4 regions of the Paraburkholderia sp. FT54 genome follow, and region 4 is predicted to be linked to each of the others. Evidence: riboswitches for the same ligand, from Rfam matches in the RefSeq annotation. Region 4 holds a riboswitch; each other region holds the start of a gene.
The links. Region 4 has a riboswitch for cobalamin ahead of RI103_RS31375 (CbtB-domain containing protein). Riboswitches for the same ligand answer to the same signal wherever they lie in the genome.
Positions count from the first base shown of each region.

Region 1: it holds a riboswitch for cobalamin, as region 4 does, so the genes downstream of both, RI103_RS15050 (TonB-dependent receptor domain-containing protein) here and RI103_RS31375 (CbtB-domain containing protein) in region 4, are expected to answer to the same signal.
Region 2: it holds a riboswitch for cobalamin, as region 4 does, so the genes downstream of both, cobA (uroporphyrinogen-III C-methyltransferase) here and RI103_RS31375 (CbtB-domain containing protein) in region 4, are expected to answer to the same signal.
Region 3: it holds a riboswitch for cobalamin, as region 4 does, so the genes downstream of both, RI103_RS25880 (oxidoreductase) here and RI103_RS31375 (CbtB-domain containing protein) in region 4, are expected to answer to the same signal.

Region 1 is NZ_CP134195.1:3,240,803-3,244,342, reverse strand. It holds gene RI103_RS15070 (EVE domain-containing protein) at 1-143, opposite strand, end outside; RNA gene ssrS (6S RNA) at 251-432, opposite strand; gene RI103_RS15060 (cell division protein ZapA) at 570-884, opposite strand; gene RI103_RS15055 (ATPase) at 881-1,237, opposite strand; cobalamin riboswitch at 1,445-1,702, shown strand; gene RI103_RS15050 (TonB-dependent receptor domain-containing protein) at 1,793-3,540, shown strand, end outside.
Region 2 is NZ_CP134196.1:1,641,359-1,644,898, forward strand. It holds gene cobW (cobalamin biosynthesis protein CobW) at 1-430, opposite strand, end outside; cobalamin riboswitch at 619-900, opposite strand; cobalamin riboswitch at 968-1,220, shown strand; gene cobA (uroporphyrinogen-III C-methyltransferase) at 1,458-2,231, shown strand; gene RI103_RS26880 (cobalamin biosynthesis protein) at 2,228-2,686, shown strand; gene cobO (cob(I)yrinic acid a,c-diamide adenosyltransferase) at 2,683-3,285, shown strand; gene RI103_RS26890 (cobyrinate a,c-diamide synthase) at 3,289-3,540, shown strand, end outside.
Region 3 is NZ_CP134196.1:1,414,491-1,418,030, reverse strand. It holds gene cbiE (precorrin-6y C5,15-methyltransferase (decarboxylating) subunit CbiE) at 1-1,106, opposite strand, end outside; cobalamin riboswitch at 1,191-1,370, shown strand; gene RI103_RS25880 (oxidoreductase) at 1,423-3,009, shown strand; gene RI103_RS25875 (precorrin-8X methylmutase) at 3,002-3,540, shown strand, end outside.
Region 4 is NZ_CP134196.1:2,611,731-2,615,270, forward strand. It holds gene RI103_RS31360 (hypothetical protein) at 1-154, opposite strand, end outside; gene RI103_RS39755 (transposase) at 51-422, shown strand; gene RI103_RS31370 (CbtA family protein) at 768-1,508, opposite strand; gene RI103_RS31375 (CbtB-domain containing protein) at 1,520-1,741, opposite strand; cobalamin riboswitch at 1,780-1,922, opposite strand; gene RI103_RS31380 (histidine phosphatase family protein) at 1,987-2,574, shown strand; gene RI103_RS31385 (hypothetical protein) at 2,597-3,037, opposite strand; gene RI103_RS31390 (alpha/beta fold hydrolase) at 3,141-3,540, opposite strand, start outside.

The DNA.
Region 1 (3,540 bases), on a different replicon from region 4:
TCGCCGACCTGCATCATGTCGCGCATGAAATTGCGCGCCTGATAGTTGCGCACGCCGGTCCACGGCAACGTGCGTCGCGGGGCGGTGGCGAGATGGTCGATGCTTGCTTCGTCCGGTTCGGACTTCATTAGCCAGTAGCGCATGAATCGAATTGAACGTTAAGAGGTTGAAGATGCGGAAGAAATCGGCGTACAAAAAACAGCGCCCAAAGAAAAACGGCACCGAACCGAAGTCCGATGCCGTTCTAAATAAGGTCCCCGCCTTAGCCGCTAGGCCGGCATCCTGAACCGGGGGTTCAGAATTGGTCGCAGTTAGCAACACTTCGGGTACATCAGACAGAGTGACGCGCACACCCGTGCTACAAATTTCCGCAACCGTGCACATGGCATTGGTTCAAGGAATATATGACCTTGGCGAACCAGGCAGGGAAGCTAAACCGATGAAGCTGAATGACGAACTACCGATTGAACTCAAACGTTTGCTGAATCTTGCACGCCTTGTGCTCACGCACTTCGTTTGAATCCGCCGCCGATCTCAGGACCGGCTGCACGATAACACACACACGATACTTACTGCATGCTGTACTGCTCAATCACAGTACCTAGTTGTTCGTTCATTTGATGCATTGTACGCCGGATTTCCTCAGCGGGAAATGCTTCTCCGTGCCTCACGCTCGATTGCAGCTTAAGCAGTTCCGATGCCAGCGAGAGCGCAGCCATGACAGCAATGCGATCCGTGCCGCGCACGTTGCTGCTATTGCGGATCTTCGACATTTCGGCGTCGACGCGTGCGACCGTTTCGAGCAGCGCGGCTTCCGTTTCCGGCGAGCAGGCAAGGCGATAGGGCACGCCGAGAATCGATACTTCGATCTGCTTGGTGGTCATGCATTTTCTCCGTGGCGGGTCACGTCGCTCGCGGCTTCGGCTTCGTGCTGAGCGGGCTCGAGCAGATCGAGCTGGTTGTCCGGCTCGCTGTGCGCACGGGCACGCGGCAGCTTTTCGAGGATCGCATTCAGGCGCACCTGAGCGTCGTCGATCTTCGCGGACAGCGCGTCGCGTTCGGCCTGCAACGCGTTTCGTTCCTCGCGCAGCAGTGCAAGTTCCGTGCGCGTAGCTTCGACGTCGGCGCGCGATTGGGCGAGCTGCTCTTCGAGCGCGAGTCGCGCTTCATTGTGGCGTTGGCTGATCGCGATCAGCTTGCCGATATTCTGTGAAAGTGTTTCGAGTTCGGTGAGCATCTGCTGCGTCCTCTAAAGACATCGCATTTTAGCGCGGAATGTCGCAGGTTCCGACAATTGTCTCGTTTCGAGACGTAACAACATCGCTTTGTGCAGGCTTTTATCGACCTTATGATGAAAAAGTACTCATGCGTCGGACAATAGCCTGCACTTAACAGAACGGATGGCCTGCGTCGCCACCATTCTTGACGGACCCCGAGTCCGCTCATAAACTGCCCGCACTCTGGTGCCCGCGTGCGCTTCTCAACGGCGCGCGCAGTTAAACGGGAAGCAGGGCGCGCCGTTCGCCTGAACGCGCCAACCTGCGCTGCCCCCGCAACGGTAAGCGACCGCATTCGTCATGCAAGTCGATCCTGACCGCGTGTTGGAAGTTCAACTCGCGAGTGTGCCACTGCGCGTCACGCGTGGGAAGGCGGAATCGATGTGTCGCCAGCCCGGATACCGGCCAGAGGGAGAGGCACGTCACGCGCGACAATGTTAAATACGCGGGCGCCTCGTTACGCATCGGCCTGCGGGGAAGCGGGCCGCGCACGCTATCCACAGGACTTTCATCCCATGCAGTCCCCCCTCGCCCGCGCGGCGCTGCTCGCCTTCGCGGGCTTGCCGATCGTCGTGCATGCGCAAGGCGCGCCTTCGTCATCTGCTTCGTCCGTGCCGGCGGATTCATCGGCTGCCGAGCCGTCTTCGGCGGTGCTGTCGCCCGTGGTGGTGACCGCGGAGCGCGGGCCGCAAGCACTCGCCGACACGATCCCGCAGACGTCGCTGTTCGATCAGCAGGATATCGCCGACACCACCGCGACCGATCTGCCCGGCCTCCTGCAACTCGCGCCGGGCGCGCAAATCTCGCGCACAGGTGGCCCTGGTTCGACGACTAGCCTCTACTTGCGCGGCGCGTCGTCGACGCAGTCGCTGCTGCTGATCGACGGCGTGCGGGTCGATTCGGTGAGCCTGGGCGCGCCGCAACTCGCGCAGATTCCGCTCGACCAGACCGATCACGTCGAGGTGGTGAACGGCAACGTGTCGGCGTTGTACGGCTCGGGCGCGATCGGCGGCGTGGTGCAGGTGTTCACGAAAGAGGGCGGCGACCACCCGCCGCGTTTCAATTTTTCGCTGGGCTACGGCAGCTATCACACGCAAACGCAGCAGGCGGGCGTGAACGGCGCATTGGATAAAGACGGCAACACGACCTTCAGCATTTCGCTCGCGCGATCGAAGGACGACGGCTTCTCTTCACTCAATCCGCAGGAGGCGCCCAACGCCAATCCGAATGCGAACGGCTATCTGAACGAGAGCATCTCGGCTTCGCTGCGCCACAAGTTCAACGACAAATGGGACGCCGGCGCCAGCTACTTTCAGTCGAACGGCAACGACAGCTACGACAATGCGTACGGCGTACCAACCGATCTGAACAACCTGTATAGCAAAGTGCGCCAGGTCTCGGTGTTCGCGAACGGCAAGCTGACCGACTGGTGGACGACGCACTTGATCGTCGCGGAAGGCGACGACCGCAGCGTGTCGAACACGAACGGCGTGTACAACGGCCGCTTCGATACCGACAATCGCCAGTACACGTGGCAAAACGATTTCGCGCTGGCCGCGCAGCAGAAGCTGCAGGTCGGCTATGAGCATCTCGACCAGAGCCTCGACTCCGACACGTTCGCGCCGCCGGACCGGCATGTGGATTCGGGCTTCGTCGGCTATACAGGACGCTTTGGGCGCAACCAGATTCAGGCCAACGTGCGGCGCGACCAGTATTCCGATTTCGGCGGAGCGAACAGTTACTATCTCGGCTATGGCTTCGACATCACCGGTCATTGGAAGGTGACCGCAAGCTATTCGGATTCGTTTCGCGCGCCGAGCTTCGACGATCTGTACTATCCGTTCAGCGGCAATCCGTCGATCCAGCCGGAGCGCAGCCATTCGCTCGAAGCCGCGCTGCAGTACGCATCGAATGCGCTCGGCGTGATGCGCTTGAGCGCATTCCAGACGCGCTATTCGAATCTGATCGACTACGAGCAGGTGACGCCCGGCATCTATCTGGCCGAGAACGTCGGTCATGCGAAGGTGCAGGGGCTCGAGGGATCGTGGAGCGGCCATGTCGGCAAGACGGACGTGCGCGCGTCGGTGACGCTGCAAAATCCCGTCGACCTCGACAACGATACCGACCTCGTGCGGCGTGCGCGGCGCTTCGGCGCGCTGACGGTGAACCGCAGCATCGCCGGGTGGCGCGTCGGCGGCGAGTGGATCGTGAGCGGCCCGAGCAATGACAGCAGCGGCAAACTGGGCGGCTATGGCGTGGTGAA
Region 2 (3,540 bases), 970 kb from region 4:
CCGGGCCGTCCACCACGGTGAGCACGGCATCCACAGTGAAGCTGTTCTTGATCTGCGGCCAGTTGAAGGCCTGCACCAGCGGTTTCGGCAACGCGAGACCCGAGGTTTCAATCAGCACGTGATCGATCTGGTCGCGGCGCTCCACGAGCTTTTCCATGACCGGGAAAAACTCCTCCTGCACGGTGCAGCACAAGCAGCCGTTCGCCAGTTCATACAAGTGGCCTTCGGTTTCGACGCCGTTTTCATCGCAACCGATCCCGCAGCCCTTGAGGATTTCCCCGTCGATGCCGAGTTCGCCGAACTCGTTGACGATCACCGCGATGCGCTTGCCGCCCGCATGCTGAAGAATATGCCGCAGCAGCGTGGTCTTGCCGCTGCCGAGAAAGCCCGTGACGATGGTGACGGGGATCTTGCGCATTTGAGTTTGCATCGTGAGGTCCATCCGTAGGAGTTGCACGTGCACGCCGGCGTGTCTGTCCACATCGATCAGGCAAACGGGGCACGCGCCCAGCCAGCCACGACAAAAACAAAACACGGGGACGAACGACGGCGTTGCCGCGACAACAGAAAAACAGCAAGCGGGAATGAGTCATGAACGCAGCGCCGCATCCCCGCGGCGTTTGTCCTTCGTTGTCTGGCCGGTATCCGGGCTGGCGAAAGCGCCGCTTCCCCTTCCCGGACGAGTGATTTCTCGCCCAGTGGTGATATGCCGACGCGGCCTTGCGCGTGGACATCGAAGCCGGCTCCGCGGCGCTAATCAACTGAACTTAGCGCCACATTTCGCTTACCGTTGCGGGGGCAGCACAGGTTGACCCGATCCATGGCAGGCGGGCCCCCTGTTTCCCGTTTAACTGCATGCGCACGAGCGCGCACACGAGCACCAAAGTGCGTGCGAGTGTAGGCCCGCGGCCCGGTGCCGTCAAGGAAACACAAGCCGCAAGCGCTTATCGGACGGGGCGCCATGTGCTATCGTATGCGCGCGTTTGGTGCCCGCACATGCATTCGCGTGTGCAGTTAAACGGGAAACAGGCGGCGCTCCATGCGCTCAACCTGTGCTGTCCCCGCAACGGTAAGCGACCTGCGGCGCAAACTTGAGTTCTGTTGCGCCGCGCATGCGTTTTTTCGATGCCACTGTCCGGCACATTCCAGCGAATGCGGACGGGAAGGCAAAGCGCATGAGGCCGCCAGCCCGGATACCGGCCAGACGCGGAGGCGGCGAACCTCAGGGCAACATCGCGCCGCCGGCCGCCGGAATCCGCGAGGGACGGATGTGAAGGCGCTGAAGCACGACGTGGCGCGCTCGCGTATGCAGGTTCTGTGTGGAACCGCTGCGAGCCGCGCATTGCGCCGTGCCTGAATCCGTAGCACTGCATGACCCCAAAGTCCGCCGACTGGCGACCCTTCGCGCTTGATCCCGCCTCGCCTGTCACGACATGGCGCTCGCCATGCACGCCGCGATGACCCGCGCCTGGCTGATCGGCGCCGGCCCCGGCGACGTCGAACTCATGACGCTCAAGGCCACCCGTGCGTTGGCGCAAGCCGACGTGGTGCTGGTCGACGATCTGGTGAATCCCGAGGTGTTGCAGTTCGCGCGAGCGGACGCGCTCGTCGTGTATGTCGGCAAACGCGGCGGCCATCCGTCCACGCCGCAGGACGGCATCGTCGCGCAATTGCTCGAGCATGTGCGGGCCGGTCGCAGCGTCGCGCGTTTGAAAGGCGGCGATCCGTTCGTATTCGGCCGCGGCGGCGAAGAACAGCAGGCGCTGCACGAGGCGGGCATCGAGGTGGAGATCATCAACGGCATCACGGCGGGGATCGCCGCGCCCGCGGCGATCGGCATTCCAGTCACGCATCGCGATCACGCGCAAGGCGTGGTGTTCGTCACCGGACACGGCGCGGGCAGCGGCGAACCCGACTGGGCCGCGCTCGTGGCCACGCGCATGACGCTCGTGATCTACATGGGCATGCGGCGGCTCAACGACATCGTCGGCGCGTTGCTCGCGGCCGGCATGAGCGCCGATACGCCGTGCGCGGCGATCGAATCGGCCACGCGTCCCGAGCAACGTCACGTGCTCGCGCGCCTCGGCGAGTTTGCCGACACTGTCGCGCGTGGCGGACTCGGCTCGCCGGCGATCGTGGTGATCGGCGGTGTCGCGTCGCTTGCGTTGGCCCGCGCGGCCGCGTCTGCCGACGCCGCCACGCCTTCCATGGATGGAGCGGACGCGCCATGAGAACCCTGAGCGTCGGCATTGGTTGCCGTTTGCACAGTTCGGCTGAGCAGATCGAAGCCGCGGTGCGCATCGCGCTTGCCGCGCATTCGTTCGACGAAATCCGCACCGTCGCCTCGCTCGATACCAAAGCTCACGAGGCAGGCCTGCTCGAATTCTGCGCACGTCATGCGCTGCCGTTGACGTTGTTCAGCGTGGATCAGATCGCGTCGCTGGCCGTAGCAGAGCCTTCGGCGGCAGTGCGCGAACATCTCGGCGTGGACGGCGTCTGCGAGCCGTGTGCGTTACTTGCCGCGACGGCGAGGCTCGGTGAATCGACCGCGTTCAATGTGGCTCCGGCGCGCCTCCTCGTTCGCAAGACAGTCCATGCCAGCGTCACCGTGGCGATCGCTTCGAGCGCGGCACACGCCGACCGTGAACGCCCAAACAACGACACTCAGGAACAGAACCTGCCATGAAGACCGATCCCGAATCGCATCAACGCATGACCGAGCGGCGCCGTGAAGGCCACGAGAAAAAACAGGCCAACGCCACCGTCGAAAAAGGCCTGCTGATCGTCAACACCGGCACCGGCAAGGGCAAGACCACCGCCGCGTTCGGCATGGCCGTGCGCGTGCTGGGCCACGGCATGCGCCTTGGCGTCGTGCAGTTCATCAAAGGCGCGTTGCACACGTCCGAGCGCGACTTTCTCGGCGCGATCGCCAACTGCGATTTCGTCACGATGGGCGACGGCTACACCTGGAACACGCAGAACCGCGACGCCGACATCGCGACCGCGCGCAAAGGCTGGGACGAAGCGCGCCGCATGATCGAAAGCGGCGACTATCAGATGGTGATCCTCGACGAGCTGAACACGGTGCTCAAGTACGAGTACCTGCCGCTCGACGAAGTCCTCGCGGTGCTCACCGCGCGCGCGCCGATGCTGCATGTGGTGGTGACCGGCCGTCACGCGCCGGATGCGCTGATCGAAGCGGCCGATCTCGTCACCGAGATGCGCATCGTCAAGCATCCGTATCGCGAGCAAGGCGTGAAAGCGCAGCGCGGCGTGGAGTTCTGAACGATGGCCGCGTGCCCCGCCCTGTTCATCAGCGCGCCCGCTTCGGGCCAAGGCAAGACTACGATCACCGCGGGTCTGGCACGCTACCATCGGCGACTGGGGCGACGCGTGTGCGTCTTCAAGACCGGACCGGACTTTCTCGACCCAATGATTCTGGCGCGCGCGAGCGGCGCGCCCGTGCTCTCGCTCGATCTGTGGATGGTGGGCGAAGCCGCCTGCCGCACGCTGCTCGCGCAGGCGGCTGCGCAAGCCGAT
Region 3 (3,540 bases), 1.2 Mb from region 4:
AACGTCCCGCCGTGCCGCTCGCGCCATGCCGCCAGCGCCGCCTCACCTTGCAAGGTGACCGCATTCGCGACCAGCCGGCCGCCCTCGCGCAGACTGTCCCAACAGGCCTCCAGCACGCCCGGCACCGTCGCGCCGCCGCCGATGAACACGGCGTCCGGCACCGGCAGTCCCTGCAGCGCTTCGGGCGCGCGGCCTGCCACAAGCTGCAGGCCCGGCACGCCCAACGCATCGCGATTGTGTTCGATGAAGCGCTGCCGCTCTGTGTGCCCTTCAATCGCAATCGCGCGGCAAGCCGGATGCGCGCGCATCCATTCGATGCCGATCGAGCCGCTGCCCGCGCCCACGTCCCACAGCAATTCGCCGGGCGTCGGCGCAAGGCGCGCGAGCGTGATGGCACGCATGTCGCGCTTGGTCAACTGACCGTCGTGGCGAAAGGCGTCGTCGGGCAAGCCGCAGGTCAGCGGCAGACGCGGCGCGCCTTCGGTGGCGCGGCAGTCGAGCGCGATCAGGTTCAGCGCGGCCACCTCGCCCGCGGACCATTGATCCGCACGACCGTCGATGCGCCGCTCCATCTCGCCACCAAGGTGTTCCAGCACGCACATGCGGGTCGCGCCGAAACCGCGTGCATTCAGCAGTTCCGCGAGCGCAGCCGGCGTGCGCCCGTCCGCGCTCAGCACGAACACGCGCGCGCCGTCGTGCAGATGCGCGTTCAGCGTCGGCAAGGGCCGGCCCACCAGCGACACCGTCGCGACGTCCTGCAACGGCCAGCCGAGGCGCGCGGCCGCCAGCGACAACGACGACGGCGCGGGCAGCACCCGCAACTCGCCAGTCGGCAACTGCCGCGCGAGCGTCGCGCCGACGCCGAACAGCATCGGGTCGCCGCTCGCCAGCACGCACACCGCGCCGCCGCGCTCGGCCAGCAACGGCGCGAGGTCGAAGGGACGCGGCCACGCGGCGCGGCGCGCGGCGAGGCGCGCGGGCAGCATCGCCAGATGGCGTTCGCCGCCGTACACCACCGACGCTTCCAGCAAAGCACGCCGCGCGGGCCTTCCCAAACCGGCGAAGCCGTCGTCGCCTATGCCCACCACCGTCAGCCAGGCCGGCATGCATCCATCCTCATTCTGTGTCTTCAAATAATGCGCTGTGCCACGCCGATCAAAGCGTCCAGCCTCGTTGTGCTGTTCGAAAAAAGGCATAATACAGCCGCCGGTGCCCTTCGGGGCCGAAGAGGGAACACAGTGCCGCTGTGGCTGCCCCCGCAACTGTATGCAGCGAGTCCGCCTGCGCTCCGCGCCACTGGTTCGACCGGGAAGGCCGCGGCGGACCATGACCTGCCAGCCAGGAGACCTGCCGGCGAGACTGTTCGTGCCAGCCAACATCGGGCGGGGTGTACCGATGCCGCAGCAATGCCCGCCTCGCGGCATGCTCGGGCCGTCGCGCGACGCTAAACCGGTGTCCGTCTTGAATCAAGCTTCGCCTTCCACCGTTTCATCCGACGCGGCCAGCACGCCGCGGCCCTCGGCGTGTCCGGGGCTGCTGCGCATCGTCGCCGCGCGCGACGGCGGGATTTGCCGGATCAAACTGCCAGGCGGCGAGTTGAGCGCGGCGCAGGCACGGGCGGTCGCCCAGGCCAGCGCGCGGTACGCGGCCGGAGTGATCGAGCTGACCAATCGCGCGAATCTGCAGCTGCGTGGGGTGAAGCGTGGCGAGGAAGCGGCGTTGATTGCGGCTTTGCTCGACGCAGGCCTTGGGCCGGCGACGGGCGCGCAGCGCGCCGCGGATACCATGATGGCGAAGAACGCCGTGAACGCGAACGTGGCGAGCGCCGTGGCCAGGAGCGCCGCCGATGCCACTCGCGCACCCACCGCAACCTCAGCCGACGACGTACGTAACGTGATGATCAGCCCGGCTGCCGGGCGCGATCCGTTCGCACTGTGCGATACACGGCCGCTGTGCGCCGAATTGCTCAGTCTGCTGCAAAGCGAAGCGCGGTTCGCGGCGCTGTCGCCGAAATTCGCGCTGCTGCTGGACGGCGGCGAGCGGCTCGCGAGAGTGGATCATCCGCATGATGTGTGGCTGGCGGCATCGAACGAGGCGGATGGTGTGCGATTTGTGTTCGGGTTGGCCGGTTGTCCGCCTGAGCGCGAAAATGGAAACACCGGCTCGCCATCGCAAAGCCAACATGGCGGTCCTCCCCGCGCGGCTGAAAAAGCGCCCACGGACAGCACTGGCGCGTTGGCCGCAATCCTGCCTTCACAAGTCCCCGCACTGGTACGCGCGCTGCTGCTCACGTTTCTCGACCTCGCCGCCGCCGACGCCACGCGCATGCGTCACCTGTTGGCCGCGCATTGCGCTAACGCGCTACTGCACCACGCCCAGCGATACCTCGACTTCCCCCTGACGCGAAACGCGAAGCTAGCCGGCTGGCATCGCGGCACCGCGGCCGACGCCAGCCTCCGCCTCGGCGCCCACGCGCAACGCGTGCCCGGAACCTGGCACGCAGGCGGCCAGCCGCCGCTCGGACGCCTCGACGCCGACGCCTTGCGCGGCCTCGCCGCCCTTTCGCAGCAGCACGGCAATAGCACGCTTCGCCTGACACCCTGGCAAAGCGTGCTGTTACCCGACGTCGCAACGCACGCCGTCCCCGCCGTGCTGGCCGGCTTGACCGCACTCAGTCTCGCCTGCGATCCCGCGCAAGCCATCACGCGCCTGATCGCCTGCGCCGGATCGACCGGCTGCGCCAGGGGCCTCGCTGACACCAAGGCCGACGCGCTGCGTCTGGCGGCCCGCCTGCCCGCAGGCGTCGACGTGCATCTGAGCGGCTGTGCGCGCTCGTGCGCCGCCGCGCATTGCGCGCCGCACACGCTGCTGGCTGCCGCGCCCGGCCTCTACGACCTTTATCGACGCGACGGCCAGCCCGGTTTCGGCCAGTGCGTCGCGCGCCAACTGACGATCGACCAGGCCGCCGACATGCTCGCACGCCTGGCCCGGAGTGATACCGATGCTTGATTACCTTCGCGACGGTCAGGAGATCTATCGCCAATCCTTCGCGACGATCCGCGCGGAGGCCGACTTGTCGCGCGTTCCCGCCGACCTCGAAAAACTCGCGGTGCGCGTGATCCACGCGTGCGGCATGGTCGATGTGATCGACGATCTGCAATTTTCCGGAGGCGCGGGCGCGGCGGGCCGCACGGCGCTCGCACACGGCGCGCCGATCCTGTGCGATGCCGGCATGGTCGCGCAGGGCATCACGCGTGCGCGGCTGCCAGCGAACAACGAGGTTATCTGCACGCTCGCGCATCCGGACGTGCCGTCGCTCGCACGCGAACTCGGCAATACGCGCTCGGCGGCCGCGCTCGAATTGTGGCGGCCGCATCTGGCGGGCGGCGTCGTGGTGATCGGCAATGCGCCGACCGCCCTCTTTCATCTGCTCGATATGCTCGACGCCGGCGCGGCCAGACCCGCGCTGATTCTCGGCTTTCCAGTGGGCTTCGTCGGCGCCGCCGAATCGAAAGCCATGCTCGCTGACGATAGTCGCGG
Region 4 (3,540 bases):
CTGAAATTACGGATGAAGAATGGATGCGTGTTGCGGCCTTGCTGGCGGAATTGCCTGCGAGCAAAAAAGGAAAAAAACCACAACGGCTCGACAGGCGTGGCGCGTTCAATGGCGTGCTTTGGGTCTTGCGGACTGGCTCCCCGTGGAATGCCATGCCAACTCGCTTCCCGTTCCATGACACATGCCGTCTGTGCTTCTGGGCGTGGGCCGATTCAGGGGTATTGGAACGTGCCGTGGATACGCTGGCCATCCCGGCCGCCCACGAGTTGCGCGCACTGATCGGCCAGCGCATAGCCGCCCGACGTCGTCACGAGCGGGACCGGTTCAACCGTCTGCATAGCTGCGATGGGAAATTGGTCTGGTATCTCCGGTGCTTGATGGAAGCAGGCGGAGTGGGCCGGGATCGTGTAAGCGGGGACTAGAGTTGCCGGGCATTAACCGGGTGCTCGTGCCGGCGAGGCTTGATTTGCGGATGGGGTGGCAGGCGAAGACCGGACCTGATAAGTTCTCTGTGGCGGCCAGAATGATCGCCCCGCGATTGGTGGCGTACACAATCGTTCAGCCGCCCAGCTTCAAACAAGGAAGGTTTGAGCGCCTCCGAGAGTTACCCACAGAAATTGTTCCTAAGCCTGTGGATAACCACCCCACAACCGCCCCAACTCCTTGAAGCAGAACCCTTCCTGACCACTGCGCGCGAAACGCGGCGCCGACGCGCAAAAAGCGCAGAGCGCAACCACCAAAGCGGTTGCGCTCATCAAATCCAAACCTCAAACCGATTTCGCCGCCGACCTTCCCCCCACCCGCATAAACGCACTCCGCTCGACCAGCGCCCCAAAAAGCAGCCCGATCGTCGCCCACATAATCGCCTGCATACCCAGCGCCGCGACGCGAAACTTCCACAGCAGCACCGCCGGGAAAGCCTCCGGCACCTCGTTGATAGTCGGCATCGACAACTGCACCGCGGCGATGATCACGATGAACACCACCGCCCCCACAATCGACCCATTCCACGCGCCAAGCTTGATAGCCGCACGGCGCCGCACCTTGAGCGAAAACACCATCGCCGCCAGCGAGATCGCAATCATCAGGAAGAACAAACCAGTCCGCGTCCCGATCGTCTCAGGATCGCCGACCGAAGGCGGGTTCGCCGGATACTTCAGATTCGGCACGATCGCCAGCGCAATGAACGCGCCGAGCGCAAGCCACGCGGACAACGCGCGCGGACTCAATGCGCCCACGCGCCCATAGGCGTACGCGAACACCAGCGAGAACAATCCGCCGAATGCCGCGCCGTAAGTCACCACGCCAGTCAACAAGCCGATACCCCGCTGCGTATCACGGCTCACGATCTCAGGTTCAGCAGCCTCGCCTTTCGCGGCGTCGGCTTTTTCTTCGAATGAAATCGCCTGATTGACCTGCGGCTCGCCCACCACCCGGGCAAAGCCGAACGTGAGGAGTCCCGCGGCGATGCCTGCAAGCATGCCGCGTACCAACAATTTACCAACCATGGTCGACTCCGTCAGTGGCAGGGAAAGCCGAGCAGATGGCGGCCGTCGTGCACGAACTCATGCACGTACATGCCCGGCACCAGCGAAGTGGCACCCTGTTCCGCACCCACGAAGTAAAGCGCGAGCAACAGCAGCAAACCGCCGAACACGACCCAAGGCAGCAACTCGCGCAGCGGAATCGGGGTGGGTTGAGCAACGGGTTGACTGGCTGAATCGAAAACAGCTTCGTTCATGATGGACATCTCCTGGGGTAACGCGCCCCGATAGTCATTGCATAGGATAGGTGCGAAGCTCAGGTCTGGCTTTCGGCTTGTGCTGCCGATTACAGTGGCGCGACCGCGCCGGGCTCTCACCGGCTTCCGCGCTTCGCAGTCCCGCTATTCTACGCGCTAAACTTCGGCACCCGGCAACGCAAAACGTACGCTTGAGCCGCACCCGCGTCTGGCTTCGGCGCGTGGCTTCACAGGACATGAACGGAATGGACACACGGCTGTTACTGGTCAGTCACGCATCGACCGCCGCCCAGCGGGCAGGCCGTTTTCCCGTCGATGACCCGCTCGACACCCGCGGTCTCGCCGAAGCCCACGCCGCCCGCACGCGTTTCGCGATCGCGGACAACGCGGCCGCTTTCGTCAGCCCGGCCATCTGCGCGCGCGATACGGCAGCGGCCTTGGGCCTCATCGCATCGGTCGACGCCGGTCTGGCGGACCTGAACTACGGCATATGGCAGGGACGGCGGCTCGCCGAACTCGCTGCCGAAGCGCCGCAAGACCTCGCCGCATGGACACTCGATCCCGACGCCGCGCCGCATGGCGGCGAGTCGTTCAGTCAACTGGTGAAGCGGGTAGGAGAATGGCTTGATGCGCTCAACGGCGCGACGGATCGTGCATCGAACCGTCCGCGCAACGTGATCGCCGTCACCCACGCGCCGGTGCTCCGGGCAGCGATCGTGTATGTGCTCGGCGCGTCGCCCGTTGTGTTTCCGCACATTGAAATCGCGCCGCTTTCGATGATCGAGTTGCGGTGCTCATCGCGCGGCTGGACGTGGTGGCCAGCGTCACGCTAGCCGCTTCGCACGGCGACTTGCTTTACTTGCCTGATACCACCAGACGCAGCTTGTTCGAAGCGGTCGGCGTCACGGTGATGTCGGTGCGCTTGCCCTTCGCGCCCAGATAAAAGTGCTGACGTCCCGGCGAATTCTGATCATGCGTCGCGTCCGGCAGACACGATGCGACGTCCGCCGCGACAGCTTGCAGCGCGTCGGCGTTCGAACCGGCGTCGTGATGCGGCGTCCACGTGCATTGATATGCAGCGCCGCTCGCCGAACATTGCGCATCGTCGCCGTAGGGTTGCGCGACGCCTTTGCCGTCGTCCGGCGTCAACGAGGCGAGGCCGCCAGGTGCGGCCGCCACTATCCGTTTCAGCGATGTACACGGGCTAGGCGCGTCATCGGCATTTGCGCTGCATGGTAGCAACGCGCCAAGCGACGCAGCGGCAAAGGCGGTGGCAAGCAATCGGGTTCGGTTCATGGCGGCGCGGTCCTTGAAGTCACTCACAGGTAGCATTAGCGCGGCAGCACACTTCGTGCCCGTGCACTCCGATTGCCTCAAGACGGTGCCTTGGTGGCGCACCTTATAGGCCGGTCCCGAACAAAGCCGCTAGCCCCTGCGCCGACGCGAAAATCCCCTTCGCATCGTGCCCGACACCATCGATCACAAACGTCCGATGCTTCGCCAATCCTTCCGGATGCCGCAACGCCATATAGCGCGCAAATGCCAGTCCGCGCCCGAGCCGGTGATCCCCTTGCGTTTGCGCGGCGCATGAACGGTCGAGCGCCGGATGCTGCGGATCGCAATCCGCGCCGCCGAGCAGCACGGTGACGTCACGCTGCGCATAGCGCGCTTCGAGCGCCGCAGCGGACGCAGCGTCACCCGAGCCGCTTGCGTAAGCGGGCAAATCCTCGAGCCCATACTTCCAGCGATTGAACGACGGACACATCGCCTGATCGAACGCCGCGAATTCGCCGGATGCC